2 regions of the Mesorhizobium sp. M0663 genome follow, and region 1 is predicted to be linked to the other one. Evidence: predicted binding sites of a transcription regulator. Region 1 holds the regulator's gene; the other holds the start of a gene.
What was found. Region 1 encodes LexA, which represses DNA repair genes until DNA is damaged. Its sites were predicted from a motif close to TGTTCNNNNTGTGTTCNG; they were not measured.

Region 1 (7,986 bases):
CGGCGCATCACCCGGCGATGAAGCATGTCGGCCCGACCCGGGTCGAGCTCGGAACCCGCACCATCTTCAACCTGCTGGGCCCGCTTTCCAATCCGGCGAGTGTCAGACGGCAGATGGTCGGCGTGTTCCTGCCCGAATGGATCATGCCCGTGGCAGAAACGTTGAAGGAACTTGGTGCCGACCATGCCTGGATCGTCCATGGCGACGGCTATGACGAGATCACCACCACCGGCGAGACACTTGTCGCCGAACTGGCCGGCGGCGAGATCCGCAGCTTTACGCTGACCCCGGAAGCAGTCGGGCTGACGCGTCACACCAAGGACGAGTTGCGCGGCGGCGACGCCGCCCACAACGCCCAGGCACTGCGCGACATGCTGGGCGGCGCCGCCGGCGCCTTTCGCGATACGGTGCTGATGAATGCCGGCGCCGGGCTGGTGGTGGCCGGCAAAGCGACGACGCTTGCCGACGGCATGGTAACGGCGGCGCAGGCCATCGACAGCGGCCGCGCGCTGAAAGTGCTCGATAGGCTGATCGAGATTTCGAACGGTTAAAACCATGTCCGACATCCTGCGCAAGATCGAGGCTTACAAGCGCGACGAGATCACGGCGGCCAAGGCGCGCGTGCCGCTCGCCGAGATCAAGGCACGGGCGACTGATGCCGACGCGCCGCGCGGCTTTCTTTCCGCCCTTGAAGCAAAGCGCAAATCCGGCAGGTTCGCGCTGATTGCCGAAATCAAGAAGGCTAGCCCATCCAAAGGCCTGATCCGCGCCGATTTCGATCCGCCGACGCTGGCCAGTGCCTATGCGAAGGGCGGTGCCGTCTGCCTTTCGGTGCTGACCGACGCACCCTCCTTCCAAGGCGCGCCCGAATTCCTCACCACTGCGCGCGCTGCCGTCGAGCTGCCTGCATTGCGCAAGGATTTCCTGTTCGACCCCTATCAGGTCTACGAGGCCAGGGCATGGGGCGCCGATGCCATCCTGATCATCATGGCCAGCGTCGACGACGCGTTGGCAAGAGAACTCGAAGCGACAGCGTTCGGGCTCGGCATGGACGCGCTGGTCGAAGTGCATGACGAGGCTGAGATGGAACGCGCGCTGCAGCTGTCGTCGCGGCTGATCGGAATCAACAACCGCAATCTCCGGACCTTCGAAACCAGCCTACAGACCTCGGAGCGGCTGGTAGCGATGGTGCCGGCCGACCGCCATCTGGTCAGCGAGAGCGGTATCTTTTCGCACGACGATTGCCGCCGGCTGGAGCAGAGCGGCATTGCGACTTTCCTGGTCGGCGAGAGCCTGATGCGCCAGCAGGACGTGGCCGCGGCAACGCGCCTGCTGTTGACGGGCAAGGCGCCGGCAGAGGCCGTTTGAGGATGGCGGCCGCCCTCACCCATCTTGGCGCGCAGGGCGAAGCCAACATGGTCGATGTCGGCGACAAGGCTGAGACGGTGCGCACGGCAGTCGCAGAAGGTTTTGTCGCGATGCGGCCCGAGACGCTGGACATGATCCTCGCCGGCGACGCCAAGAAGGGCGACGTGCTGGGCACCGCGCGCATTGCCGGCATCATGGCGGCCAAGAAGACGCATGAACTGATCCCGCTTTGCCATCCGCTGCTGCTGACCAGGATATCTGTCGATATCGAGGCGGACGCCGCGCTGCCCGGCCTGAAGGTGACAGCATTGACCCGCGTCACCGGCAAGACCGGCGTTGAGATGGAGGCTCTGAGTGCCGTCTCGGTCGCTTGCCTGACCATCTACGACATGGCCAAGGCGGTCGACCGCGCCATGGTCATCTCCGGCATCAGGCTGGTTGAAAAGACCGGCGGCAAATCCGGCGACTATAAGGTCACCGGAGATCGGACCACCGGGGCCGGCCGATAATGGCGCTGGTCCCCGTTGCCGAGGCGCTCGAGCGCCTGCTGGATGGCGCAGCAGCGCTGCCGGGTGAACGCGTCGCACTGCTGGATGCCGCAGACCGCGTGTTGGCGGAGCCGGTCGTGGCGCTCCGCACCCAGCCGCCGTTCAATGCCTCCGCCATGGACGGCTATGCCGTGCGGGCCGCCGATATCGCGTCCATACCAGCAAAGCTTTCGGTGGTCGGCATGGCGCCAGCCGGACGCGGCTTTGCCGGGGTGGTGCAGCAAGGGCAAGCCGTACGCATCTTTACCGGCGCGCCGCTTCCCGAAGGCGCCGACACCATCGTCATCCAGGAGAACGTCCGCGACCACGGCGGCGGCAGCGTCGAAGTGACGGAGCCGACGGTGCAGGGGCGCAACATCCGCCGCCTCGGGCTCGATTTCGCCAAGGACGACGTCCTGCTGGGCGAGGGCCGCCTGCTCGATCCGGCGGCCTTGTCGCTGGCGGCATCGGCCAACCACCCCAAGGTCGGCGTGGTCAAGCGGCCGCTGGTCGCCATCATCGCCACCGGCGACGAATTGCTGCCGCCGGGCAGTGAGCTTGGCCCCGACCAGATCATCTCGTCAAACGCCTATGGCGTCGCCGCCGCCGCACAGTCGGTCGGCGCGCGCGCGCTCGATCTCGGCATTGCGCCGGACCGCAAGGAGGCGATCGCTGCGCTGGTGACAAAGGCGGTGAAGGCGGGCGCGAACGTCATCGTCACGCTGGGTGGTGCCTCGGTCGGAGACCACGACCTCGTTCATGACGTGCTGACCGGGGAAGGCATGGCTCTCGATTTCTGGAAGATCGCCATGCGGCCCGGCAAGCCGCTGATGTTCGGGCGGCTGGGCGACATCCGCTGCATCGGCCTGCCCGGCAATCCGGTGGCAAGCCTGGTCTGCACCCAGCTCTTCCTGAAGCCGTTGCTGGCGCAGCTCGGCGGCCGCGCCTTTCAGCAGGATATGCGTCGGGCGCGGCTCGGTACCGCCATGCCGGCCAATGATCTCAGGCAGGATTATGTGCGGGCTGTTGTCAGCACCAACGCCGGCGCGCTCGTGGCGACGCCGTTCGGCATCCAGGACTCCTCGATGCTGAAAATGCTGGCCGATGCCGACGGGCTGATCGTTCGCGCGCCGTTCGCTCCTGCCGCGGCGGCGGGCTCCCCCTGCGACGTGCTGATGCTACGCTGAACCTGCCTCACTCCGAAATCAAGGTCCGGGTCAGCGGATGGTCTGGATCGGCCAAACCGTCGATGATGTTGAAATGATGCCGGTCAGGTTCGACCACCGAGCTGGTCGCGGTACCCAGGCCGATCCAGATGTTGGCCAGCAACGCGCTCTGACGCAGGAATTCGGCGCGCTCGCCGCCGCCGGCCCAGCAGGTCAGGCGGGCCTTGTCCATCGGGCGCAGCAGCACCGGGCTTTCGGCCTGCGCCTCGGCCTCATCGATCGCGATCGTCTCGTTCATGCCGGTGCGCATGATCGGGCGCAAATCATGCACCCCCGAGATCGACACCACGTGACGAACGCGCCGGACCACTTCGGGCGCCAGCGGCGTCGTCGCCGTAACCATCCGGCTAACAAGATGGCCGCCGGCCGAGTGTCCGGTCAGCATCAGCGGCCCTGGGACCATCGCCGCCGCCTTGCCGATCGCCGCGCCGACTTCCTTGACGATGCCGCCAATGCGTATCTGCGGACAGAGCGTGTAGGACGGCATCGCCACCGCATAGCCGCGATCAACAGGGCCAGCGGCAAGATGCGACCAGAAATTCTTGTCGAATGCCATCCAGTAGCCGCCATGAACGAACACCACGAGTCCCTTGGGCTTGATGGCCGGCAGGAAAAGATCGAGCCGGTTGCGTGGGTTGTCGCCATAGGCCATGTCGAGCCGCGCCCTGCCCTCGGTCGAAAGCACGTCGCGGAAAACCCGCGCGGGCTCGATCCAGGCTGCCGGCCAGCGATCGCTGCCGGCTATGTTGGCGCCGTTGGCATAAGCGTTGTCCCAATCGGCAATGTGACGTTCGAACACCCTGCGCCTCCCTGGCAATATGGCCTTGCAACGTAGCCGTGAGCATCGCGCGGCGCGTCGTCGCCAGCCTCACGATTCCAGCTCTCGCATCAATCTCAAGTGACAGCTGCTTTGATGGCGAAGCGCGCATCCTTCCACGCACCGGTGCGCAGGATGTCCTCAAGCAATTTGACGGCCTGCCAGACATCGGCATAGCCGACATAGAGCGGGGTGAAGCCGAAGCGCATGGTCGATGGCGCGCGAAAATCGCCGATCACGCCACGTTCGATCAGCGCGCGCATGACCTGGTAGCCATGCTCATGCATGAATGAGATCTGGCTGCCGCGTTTTTCCCCATCGCGCGTGCTTTCGAGCGTGAGCCCGTAAGTGCCGCACTTTGCCTCGACAAGCTCGATGAACAGATCCGCCAGCGCGATGCTCTTCTTGCGCACCGCCGTCATGTCGACATCGTTCCAGATGTCGAGCGCGCCCTTCAGCGTGCGCATCGACAGGACCGGCTGCGTGCCGCACAGAAACCGGCGGATGCCGGTGCCGGCCGCATAGCCTGGCTCGAAGGCGAAGGGCCGTGCATGGCCCCACCAGCCGGTGAGCGGCTGCTGGATGTCGGAAAGATGCCGCTCAGCCGCATAGATGAAGGCAGGCGCGCCCGGGCCGCCATTCAGATATTTGTAAGTGCAGCCAACGGCAAAATCGGCGTTTGCCTTGTCGAGCTCGACTGGCATCGCGCCGGCGGTGTGGCAGAGATCCCAGACGATCATCGCCCCGGCTTCCTGAGCCCTGCGCGTCAGCGCCGGCATGTCGCGCAGTTCGCCCGACTTGTAGTTGACGTGGTTGACCAGCACCACGGCGGTGCGTTCGTCGATCAGCTCTTCGACGGTCGGCGCGTCGACCCCCGAGAGGCGCAGCAGCGTATCTTTTCGCGTCGAAACCACACCCTCAGCTATGTAGAGGTCCGTCGGAAAACTATCGCCCTCGGCGACGATGACCTGCCGCTCCGGTCGCATGGCCATGGCGGCGTGCAGCAGCTTGTAGATGTTGACCGATGTCGTGTCGCAGACCACCGTCTGGCCGGCCGCGGCACCGATCAGGCGCCCGAGCTGGTCGCCAAGTTCAAGCGGCATGTTGAACCAGCCGGCCGTGTTCCATGCGCGGATGAGATCATGCGACCATTCTTCGGTCGCGGCCTTGTGCAGTTCATCGAAAGCGGCACGTGAAGCAGCTCCTAGCGAATTGCCGTCGAGATAGATCACTCCTTGCGGCAACACAAAGCGGTCGCGCATCGCGCGCAACGGATCCGCGGCATCCATCGCCTTTATGGCCACGAGATCGGGAATTCCTGTCATGATTTGTCTGCTCCCCCAAGATCCAACGCAACGCCGGACACGCATCGACTGTTCTTCCATTACCTGGTTGCGCGCAGCAAGGCTCCACCGGCGAGAAGCAGCCTGACCAGGCGGTGGAAACCGGGACTTAACCCGAGGTTGGCGTTTTGAATTCGTTTCGTTCACGGTGCATTGACCAGACCGCACAGTCGATACGGGTTCAATTCCGTGCCTTTTGCCGACCGACGGCCGATGCCAGTGCCGCCTTCTAGGAGGCCAGAAGGGCGCAAACGAAAGCAGAATCAAGGCGATGAGGCTCGCGGCGGTGAAAATGCGGTACGCCGGTAGGGGACGTCGTTTGTTTCCCGAGCCTTAACGCATTCATTAAACTTTAAACAGTTGCGGAACACAACTGGAACAGATAGTGTTTGTTCTGGGTTTGTTTTTCTGATTCTGTTGGGGGTCGCTATGCTGACACGCAAACAACACGAACTGCTTATGTTCATCCACGAAAGGTTGAAGGAAAGCGGTATCCCGCCTTCATTCGACGAGATGAAGGAAGCGCTCGATCTGGCTTCCAAATCCGGAATCCACCGGCTGATTACGGCGCTGGAGGAGCGCGGCTTCATTCGCCGTTTGCCCAACCGGGCCCGTGCGCTGGAGGTGCTACGCCTGCCTGACTCGATCGCCCCCGGCCTCAATGCGGCACGCAAGTTCTCGCCGAGTGTCATCCAGGGCAGCCTTGGGCAAGGCGCCCCTCGGCAGGGCAAGCCGACATCGTCGCGTGTCCCTGCAGCCGGCAATGACGACGATGTCGTCGCCGCCGTTTCGATCCCGGTAATGGGCCGCATCGCGGCCGGTGTGCCGATCGATGCCATCCAGCACCAGACGCATTCGATTTCGGTGCCGCCGGATATGATCATGGGCGGCGAGCATTATGCGCTCGAGGTCAAAGGCGATTCGATGATCGAGGCTGGCATTTTCGACGGCGACACGGTGATCATCCGCAATGCCGATACGGCGAGCCCCGGTGAGATCGTGGTGGCACTGGTCGACGAGGAGGAAGCGACGCTGAAGCGGTTCCGCCGCAAGGGCGCCTCGATCGCCCTGGAAGCCGCCAATCCGGCCTACGAGACGCGCATCTTCGGACCAGACAGGGTCAAGGTGCAGGGCAAGCTCGTCGGACTGATCCGCCGCTACTGAGCTCCGCCCTTGGCGCCGGCTTTGGGGTTGTCGGCCCTGCGGTATGGCGGCAGGCCCCGTGCCGCGCGTGAAAATTTCCGCTGCACGTGCCAGGGCCGGTATGATTTTTCGACCGCGAAACGGATTTCGGCGCGCGTTGCCGCTTGTGGATCGAAGTAGACGGCGGCACTTCCCGCGCGCGCCAGTTGCCGTTTGGTGACGACGAGGACCAGCCGGTCGTAGTAGCAGGGGTTATGGGCGGTGGCGTCGTCGATGACGATCAAGCTGGCAAAGGCGCAGGCTGGCCGCGCAGTATCGCGGTCCTTGGCTTGCGCGATGATCGCGCCGGATGGATGCCTGGCAAGGCAGAGGCCGTCCGTGCAAATGAACGGCATGCCCGGCGGTAGGTCGGCCGGATCGGCAATGTCGAATTGCGGGTCGTTCTTTCCAGGTGTTTCCGGCGCGACGATAGCCTCTGATGTGAGCGCGCGTTTCCAGTTGTCGATGGTGAACTCATTCGGGCGTGCCCGGTTGACCGCGAGTTCACCGCTGCCGATCGGCAGCGCGACCAGCCGTGCGTCCTCCGAGACCAATACGTCGGGTATGCGTGTCTGCGTTGTCGTCAGCAAGCCGGCGAGCGCAAAAGGAAGTGCCGCCAGCCGCAACCAGGTCGTCGCCATGCTGGCAATGACGAGGGCGATCGTCACCAGAAGGACGGATCTCAGCGAAATCAGCCCGACCGCATCGATCGGCGAGCGCTCCGATATCCACCCGGACAGGGCGATCATCGCCGTCAGCCCCTTGCCCATGACATAGAGGAAAGGGCCATCCGCACCGAACGGCATCGCCAGCGCGCTGAGAACGGCGAAGGGCATGACGACCAGTGAGACGATGGGCATGATGGCCAGATTGGCGAACAGGCTGAGCGGCGCCACGCGCTGGAAATGCCATATGGCGAAAAGCGCCGTGGCGCTCCCTGCAATGATCGAGGTCATCGCCAGACCGCACATGCCCAGCAGGACCTTTCGAGTGGCAAAGCGTAGCGGCGACAGCCGCGGCGGCGGCGTGGTGGCCCTGCCGGCGCGGTAATCGGACCAGCCTGCATAGGCGCCGACAAGGGCCGCCGTCGCGGCGAAGGACATCTGGAAACTCGGACCGACCACCTCGTGCGGCGACACCAGGATGACCGCGATGGCCGAGATCGCCAGGTTGCGCATGGTGAGCGCGGCCCGGTCGAACAGCACGGCGATAAGCATCACCGCCAGCATGATGAAGCTGCGTTCGGCCGCCACGACAATGCCGGAAAAGACGAGGTAGGCCGCAATCGAAAAAAGCGCGGCGGCCGCGGCATATTTCTTGACCGGCCGTCGCGATGAGAAATCGGGAAACAGCGCAAAGGCACCCCGCAGCAGCGCCATGATGGTGCCGGCGACCAACGCCATATGCAGCCCCGAGATGGAGATGATGTGGTAGATGCCGGTGCGCCGCATCGCTTCGTTGATCTCCTCGGGAATGCCGGCGCGCACGCCGACGATCAGCGCAGCAGCAATCTCGCCCTCGGC
Region 2 (7,986 bases), on a different contig from region 1:
GCGCTTGAACGACTTCCCCGTACAGATGAAATAGCCCCACACCGCACCGCCCTTCTTGGAGGACGTGAGGACCATCGGGGAGCCACAGTGTCCGCAGTGGACCATGCGGGAAAACAGGTTCGATGTGCGGCCCACCTGTCTGCTGTGGCGGCGGGCCTTGGTGCGCTGCCGGGTAGCCAGCCATTCGGTCTCGCTGATCAGCGCCGGGAAATAGCCGGGGACTTCCTCGCCCTTGAGGACAAGGCACCCATAGGCGGCTGGAGAACGAAGGACTTCCCCGACCACAGCTTGAGCCCAAGTTTTCCCTGAGGGAGAAGGGATGCCACGAGTGTTCAGCATCTGTGTGATAGACTGCTGGCCGTGCCCTTCCTTAGCGAGTTCAAAGAGCAGCCGCGCATCGGCGGCGCGTTCATTCAACTCGTTGGTGTCGCGGTCAATCCAGAATGGCAACTTCGCAACCTTGATCCTTGTCCCGCCGCTTGCGACAGCTGCCCGTGCCTTCTGGGCCTTTCGGGACCATGCTTCACCTACTCTGTGAGACAGCTTGGCGCTGTATTCGTAGGCGGCTTGCATGGACATGAGGGACATCATGAGGCTGGCGAAGTTAGCGCGGTAATCCTCATACGTGTGGACCCGTTGGTCCTGTAGGGTCACCAAGGTAAGGCCGGTCTTGAGGAGTTCCGCGAGGATTGGTTGGGCATCCATGGGATGAATGCGTGAGAAGCGGTCTAGGTTCTCCAAGAGGAGGACCGCATTGCTTGGGATGGTGCCATCCTTCACATCGGCAATGAACTGCCCAAGGCTCGCCGCAACGTCGAGGTTGCCGCCCTTGAAGGCTGAGACACCATTGTCGACCAGCCGCTTGTCGAGGGTCAGCCCGAAGGTGGAGCAGAAGGCCTCAGCATTCTTTGTCTGTCTTGCGAGACTGTCGCCCTGTGCCTGCTTGCCGGATGACCAGCGAGCATAGGAAATCGCGCTTAGTCCCTTGAGTTCTCTGGGCTGTAGCATGGCTGGACGGTCTCCGTTGGTGTCTTGGAGACCGTCCGATATCACTATGCAGAATTAAAGTCTATGCCAGGTCTGGCTCTTGCAGATCAGCCCGCCGAGCACGCAGCCGCTCATCTTGAGCGAACTGCCGGAAAGCGATGCTTTGCCCGAATAGGTCTTGTCGGTTTCCGGGTCGGTTATGGTGCCGGCATATTTGTTGTCGCCGGCAACCTTCAGTGAACCGATGTTCTTGCCGGCAAATTTGCCGGATTTGAGCGTAATCGAAAATGCCCCGCCGCCACCCGAAATGGCGGCAGTCGATCCGGCTTGCGTTTTCCAATTGCCTTCGATCGGATCGGCCCATGCCGCGCCGGTCATCATTATTGCGGCCGCGAGGGCCAGGCTCACTTGTCGAAACATGTCTTTCCTCCCTCAGGTAAGTCCAATCGGGCTCCGTCCCGGGTGTCTGCCCCTTACGCAAACGTAAGCTAGTCCAGCTCCCGGAAAAACAAAAGCGGTGCCGCGACGGAAGGGTTGCGGGTTTTTGCCCGCTCCCGAACGGCCGCGCCGGCGAAAAATGAAACGGGCCGCACACGTCTTTGTCTTCTGTGGTTAGCGGAGTCTTGATCCGCGCCTCGCAAGTTTTCTTCAAATCTTGTGCAAACCGGCGCGATTGCTGGCTTTGTATCCTTAACGAATTTTCGCGTTTACCTCTTGTTTTAGCTTTGTTTTCCTCAAATTAAGCACGCCATTTAACGACGGATTCAAGCCTCCGGGGCATTCTCGAAAGCATCGAAAGAGCGGCCGCCCCCGACGGTAATCAAGGACACCGAGGGGCAGACGGAGACAGCTCTCGGGAGCCAGAACAGGGGATTTGAAATGGCACGTTTTGAAATGCTTGAAGCCGGCTTCGGCGCCATGGGGGCAACTGCCCAGGCCGATGTTCTTTTCGAGTTGGGCATGATGTATGCGACTGGCCGCGATTGCGAGACCGATGTCGTCGCCGCCCACAAATGGTTCAACATCGCCGCGATCAAGGGTTCGGCCCGCGCCGCGGAACTGCGCTCCGAATTGTCTGCCGCCATGTCGAAGGTCGAGATCGCCAAGGCGCTGCGCGAAGCTCGCGAATGGATGACGATGCACTGAATTCGCCGGCATCGACTTCACAAGGGTACTGACCTCACAACAGGGACGCTTCGGGTCAAGGCCGCGCAGAGGGCCGGGCCCGAAAAATCAAGGCCGCGCAAGACGGCTGAGCCAACAAGATCAAGAACACGGCGGCAAGCTGTGCAATAGACAGGGAAGGCGAGCGGGTCCTGGCGCCGATGCGTTGGGAAGCTCATGGCAAAAGCCGCGACCGGCCGGAACAAGGCTGGCGCGGCTTTGTCTTTCGGACTGCGTGTTGCAGGCCCAATCGAGGGCCGACGATGCGTCTAGACAGCCCCGGTGAAGGATGAAATTCTCCCGCCACTCTGGAAGAGGCGCGGCCGGGATGGTCGCGCGAGAGTGGAGGAGTTGTGTCACCATGAAGAAATTCAGTATTTTGAGCGCCGCCATATTTGGCCTGATGATGACCGCGCCGGTCGCCTTCGCCGACGACATCACCTTTTCGGTGGTCGGACCGATGACCGGTCAGCTTGCCACCATCGGCGATCAGTTCAAGCAGGGCGCGCAAGCCGCCGCCGACGCGATCAACGCGGCGGGCGGCGTCGACGGCCGCCAGATCAAGCTCGACATCGAGGACGACCAGTGCGATCCGAAGCAGGCGGTTTCGGTCGCCAACCGCATCATCGCCAATGGTGTCAAGTTCATCGATGGCCACGCCTGCTCGGGCTCCAGCATCCCGGCCTCCGCCGTCTACGCCGAAGCCGGTGCGCTGATGATGAGTCCGGCTTCCTCGAACCCGGTACTAACCGACGCAGCGGCGAAGGCCGGCTGGCCGACGATCATGCGCCTCTATACGCGCGACGATGCGCAGGGCGCTTTCATCGGTCCATGGATCGCCAAGAAATATGCCGGCAAGAACGTCGTCATCATGCACGACAAGAGCGCCTATGGGCAGGGCGTGGCCGATGCCGTCAAGGCAACGATGAACCAGAACGGTCTCAAAGAGATCCTCTACGAGGGCATCAACGCCGGCGAGAAGGACTATTCCGCTCTTGTTACCAAGCTCAAGGAGCTGAAAGCCGACGTCGTCTATTTCGGCGGCTATCACCCCGAAGCCGGCCTGATCCTGCGCCAGTCGGCGGAGCAGAACCTCAAGTTCCAGTTGATCATGCCGGACTCGATCGCTTCGCCGGAATTCTGGCAGGTTGCCGGTCCGGCCGGCGAAGGCACCATGTTCGTCTTCCCGTCGGATCCGCAGGCGAAGCCCGAAGCCAAGGAAGCCATCGCCAAGATCAAGGCCGGCGGCTTCGTGCCGGAGGGCTTCACGCTGTTTTCCTATGCGGTGATCCAGGCCTTCGCCGAAGGCATCAAACGCGCCGGCAGCGACGATCCGGCAAAAGTCGCCGAAGCGTTGAAGAACGGCCAGCCGATCAGCACGGTTGTCGGGTCAGTCACCTTCGACGAGAAGGGCGACCTCAAAAACGCCAGCTACGACATCAACCAGTGGCACGACGGCAAATACGCGCCGATCCAGCCGTGATGGCCGCGGCGCCGCAAGACGCGCTGCTGTAATTGAACATGGCCGGGGTCAAACCCGGCCATGTTGTTTTTGGCGACGCCTTTGTCACGCGTTCGAGATCACTTCGTGGATAGGGAAACAGCAGTCAACTGAGGTTCTTCGGCAAAGCGAACCAGCACGGTGCCGTCGGTTACCTGCGCGCCTTCGGCAGCAATCTCGGCGATAACCCCGTCATGGGGCGCGGCAATGGTGTGCTCCATCTTCATCGCCTCCAGGATCAGCAGCGGCTGGCCCTTGATCACGGACTCGCCTCTGGCTGCACGCACCAATTTGACCAGGCCGGGCATTGGAGCGCGCAGGCTGCCGGAAGCGGCGGCGGCTTCGTCGGTTCGCGCCAGCGGATCCGGCACGGCAAAACCGTAGCCGATTGCACCGTCGAAGACCGTGACGTGGCCCGGCCAGCGGGCGAGGCGAGGCGCGGCGCGGAGATCACGCGAATTGGCGCTGTCATAGGGCGCATCCAGCGCCACCTCGAACCGCCCGTCCGGCCGCACCGACACGCGCGCGCCGATCTCCTGCTCGCCAAACTTCAGCAGAGTGCGCCGCGCTACAGTGTGGAAATGCGCATAGCCGGCCAGTGACGACCAGGGATCGTCCGAGGACGGCAAGTCGCCCGCACCGGACGCGGCAAGTGCCGCGGCGGCAATCGTCTCACCGCTCGGCGGCGGAACCGCCGTCAACGCCTGCAGATGCCTGGCGATCAGGCCGGTATCGACATCGCCCGCCGCAAAATCTGCATCAGCGGCCAGCGCGGCAAGAAAGGCAGTGTTGACCGTCGACCCGGCGATTTCGGTCTGCGACAGCGCTGCGCCAAGTCCCGTGAGGGCCGCCCGTCTGTCCTTGCCGTGGATGACCAGCTTGGCGATCATCGGATCGTAAAACGGCGAAATCGCATCGCCAGCGCGCACACCGGTTTCGACGCGCATGGTCGCACCCTCCGGTGCCGGCTGCGGAAATTTCAGATGGTGCAAGGTGCCGGTCGCCGGCAAAAACCCTCTTGCCGCGTCCTCGGCATAGATGCGCGCCTCGAAGGCGTGGCCGGAGAGCGCGATCTCGCTCTGCGTCTTCGGCAGTTTTTCGCCGGAGGCTACCCGCAACTGCCACTCGACCAGGTCGATGCCGGTGACCATTTCGGTGACGGGGTGCTCGACCTGCAGGCGGGTGTTCATTTCCATGAACCAGAAACGGTCGGCCTTCAGCCCTTGCGAGGCATCGACAATGAACTCGATCGTGCCGGCGCCGGAATAGTGGATTGCCTTGGCGGCTTTCACCGCCGCGTCGGTCATCGCCTTGCGCAGTGCCGGCGTCATGCCCGGGGCAGGCGCCTCCTCGATCACCTTCTGGTGGCGGCGCTGTGCCGAGCAGTCGCGTTCGTGAAGATGCACGGCGTTGCCGAAATTGTCACCAAACACCTGCACTTCGATGTGGCGAGGCTTGTCGACATATTTTTCCACCAAGACGCGGTCGTCACCGAACGCGGCTTTCGCCTCGCGCCGCGCGCCCGACAGTGCTTCCGAAAAATCATCGGGATGCTCGACGCGCCGCATGCCTTTGCCGCCGCCGCCGGCGCGCGCCTTGATCAGTACGGGGTAGCCTATCTCGCGCGCCTTGGAGGCGAGCAACACGATCTCCTGCGCTTCGCCATGGTAGCCCGGAACGACAGGCACGCCGGCCTTTTCCATCAGCCGCTTGGCCGCGTCCTTCAGTCCCATGGCGCGGATCGAGGCCGCCGACGGGCCAATGAAGATCAGCCCCGCCGCGACCACCTGGTCGACGAAATCAGGGTTTTCCGAAAGAAAGCCGTAGCCCGGATGGATGGCCTCGGCACCTGTGGCCAAGGCCGCCGCGATGATCTTGTCGCCGCGCAGATAGCTTTCGTTGGCGGGAGAGGCGCCGATATGCACCGCTTCGTCGGCCATTTCGACATGCAAGGCGCGATTGTCGGCGTCGGAATAGACGGCGACGCTGCGCACACCCATCCTGCGTGCCGTGCGGATCACCCGGCAGGCGATCTCGCCACGGTTGGCGATCAGGATCTTGGCGAACATCGGGCCTCCACAGGCAGAGCTGCCGCCAACGGCGCGAATTCTCGTCACGCGAACTGCGGCAATGCCCTGCTTTGTAGTCTGGCGGTCAAAGGGTAGGCAAGCGAGGCCTGCCTACTTTGAGGCCGCGATTTCGCAAGCTCCCCCGGTCGTGACCCTGTAACGGTCGCGGGTGACCTGGCAGGATTTCATCGCCATATCCTCGGCAGCCTTTTGCGAGGGCGCATTCAAGCGCGAGCCGCACAGGATGTACAACGAACGCACCCGGGAATACGGAGTGGTCGCATAAGCTGAATGGCCGCTGGCCGCCACATAGGCCTTATATGCCTTGGTGCATGGCCGATCCGCGGTCGCCGGAAAATACGGGTAGAAGCGGACGTCGCCCTTGCTTCCAGCCAGCGATTCCGCCGCGCCGACATTGGGGCTCGAGATTAGAAGCAACCCGGTTATTAGCGAGAAGACTGCTTGTTTGACGCCTATAGATTTCATTTTTCCCACCCATTGAATACGTCGAAGGCCGACGAGTGTCGGTCTATTTGGAGGCAGCTATGGCGCAGGCCCCTGCAGTCGTGACCTTGTACTTGCTGCGCGCGGACTGGCAGGATTTCAACGCCAGCGCCTCCGCAGCCTTCTGGGATGTTGCATTCAGATAAGCACCGCAAATAGTGAATTCGGTTGCCCAGTTGAATGGCGTCATCGCATAGGCCGAGTGACCGCCAGCCGCCACATAGTCCTTGTAATTCTTGCCGCAGCCTCCGATTGTACCCGGTGCAAAATAGACCGGAAAGCGGCTGTCGCCCTTGCTTCCCGCCAGCGATTCGGCGGCGCCGACATTCGGTGCAGAGGCCACAAGCAGTGCAAGTACCGACATGGTTGCTCGCTTGATTGATAAAGATTTCATTGCCAAACCCATTTGAACCCCAAACACTGAAATATATTCGCCTACTTGGAGGCAGCGATTTCGCAGCCGCCGCCTGTTGTAACTCTGTAACTGTTGCGGGCGGCCTGACAGGATTTCAACGCCAATTCTTCGGCAGCTTGCTGTGACGGTGCATTCAAGCGCGAGCCGCAGATGATGTACAGAAAACGCACCCGGGAATACGGAGTGGTTGCATAGGCTGAATGGCCGCCGGCCGCTACATAGGCCTTGTGGGCCCTGGTACACGGATCCTTCGGGCTCTGCGGCAAATAGGGATAGAAACGGGTCTCGCCCTTGCTTCCCGCCAGCGACTCCGCTGCGCCGATGCCAGGGGTCACTAATATAAGCAACCCTGCAAGTAAATGCACAGTTGTTCTCTGAAAAACCCGCCGCCTCATCTTCGCCCAATCCCCATTGGTATTTGCGATGATCAATAGCCGTGATTCTTTCGTCTGGCCAGATCGAGAAGCAAAAAATAGTCTGGAGATGTGGTGGGTTGTCTCCCGCGCAGGGTCACACCCTGCCGAGTGCAGCGACGACCCGCTGATACAATTCGGCCGTCGGCTCGTCGAAGCAGCAGAAAATGACGGTTTCCGGAACGATGTTCTGGCCGATGAAGGCGCTCACGGTCCCGACAGCAATTTGCGTCGCCTGATCCTTCGGATAGCGGTAGGCCCCGGTCGAGATCGCAGGAAACGCCACCGTCCGGCAGTCCTTTGCGGCGGCGATTTCGAGCGACCGGCGATAGCAGGAGGCGAGCAGTTCGGCTTCTCCTTTGCTGCCACCTTGCCAGACCGGCCCGACCGTATGAATGACGTAGCGCGCGGGCAGCCTGTAGCCCTTGGTGATTTTTGCGTCTCCGACCTTGCAGCCATGCAAGGTCCGGCATTCTGCCACAAGCTCGGGGCCGGCCGCGCGGTGGATAGCGCCGTCGACGCCGCCGCCTCCGAGAAGAGAGGTATTGGCGGCGTTGACGATGGCATCGACCGCCAGCTTCGTGATGTCGCCGGTTTGAATGCGAATCCTCTGGCCGGTATCGCTCATCTCACATCCTGAACACGCCGAATTTTGTCTCCTCGACCTCGGCGTTGAGCGCGGCCGAAAGGCTGAGCGCCAGCACCTCGCGGGTCTTGGCCGGGTCGATGATGCCGTCGTCCCAGAGCCTTGCCGACGAATAGAGCGGGTGTCCCTCGTGCTCGTACTTCATCAGAATCGGCTTCTTGAATTTCGCTTCCTCCTCAGCGCTCCATTCCCCGCCCTTGCGCTCGATGCCTTCGCGCTTGACCACGGCCAGCACCGTTGCCGCCTGCTCGCCGCCCATCACCGAAATGCGGGCATTCGGCCACATC

Region 2: the regulator LexA is predicted to act here: its motif matches at 1,703-1,720, upstream of NKI54_RS14120 (sel1 repeat family protein).

The regions. Positions count from the first base shown of each region.
Region 1 is NZ_JAMYPX010000022.1:85,451-93,436, forward strand. It holds gene trpD (anthranilate phosphoribosyltransferase) at 1-551, shown strand, start outside; gene trpC (indole-3-glycerol phosphate synthase TrpC) at 556-1,368, shown strand; gene moaC (cyclic pyranopterin monophosphate synthase MoaC) at 1,371-1,877, shown strand; gene NKI54_RS27455 (molybdopterin molybdotransferase MoeA) at 1,877-3,082, shown strand; gene NKI54_RS27460 (hormone-sensitive lipase) at 3,090-3,920, opposite strand; gene kynU (kynureninase) at 4,016-5,263, opposite strand; gene lexA (transcriptional repressor LexA) at 5,711-6,445, shown strand; gene NKI54_RS27475 (ComEC/Rec2 family competence protein) at 6,439-7,986, opposite strand, start outside.
Region 2 is NZ_JAMYPX010000006.1:61,826-69,811, forward strand. It holds gene NKI54_RS14110 (recombinase family protein) at 1-1,008, opposite strand, end outside; gene NKI54_RS14115 (DUF2147 domain-containing protein) at 1,063-1,407, opposite strand; gene NKI54_RS14120 (sel1 repeat family protein) at 1,867-2,133, shown strand; gene NKI54_RS14125 (branched-chain amino acid ABC transporter substrate-binding protein) at 2,513-3,634, shown strand; gene NKI54_RS14130 (acetyl/propionyl/methylcrotonyl-CoA carboxylase subunit alpha) at 3,733-5,721, opposite strand; gene NKI54_RS14135 (hypothetical protein) at 5,833-6,207, opposite strand; gene NKI54_RS14140 (hypothetical protein) at 6,251-6,631, opposite strand; gene NKI54_RS14145 (hypothetical protein) at 6,661-7,035, opposite strand; gene NKI54_RS14150 (O-acetyl-ADP-ribose deacetylase) at 7,151-7,681, opposite strand; gene NKI54_RS14155 (carboxyl transferase domain-containing protein) at 7,683-7,986, opposite strand, start outside.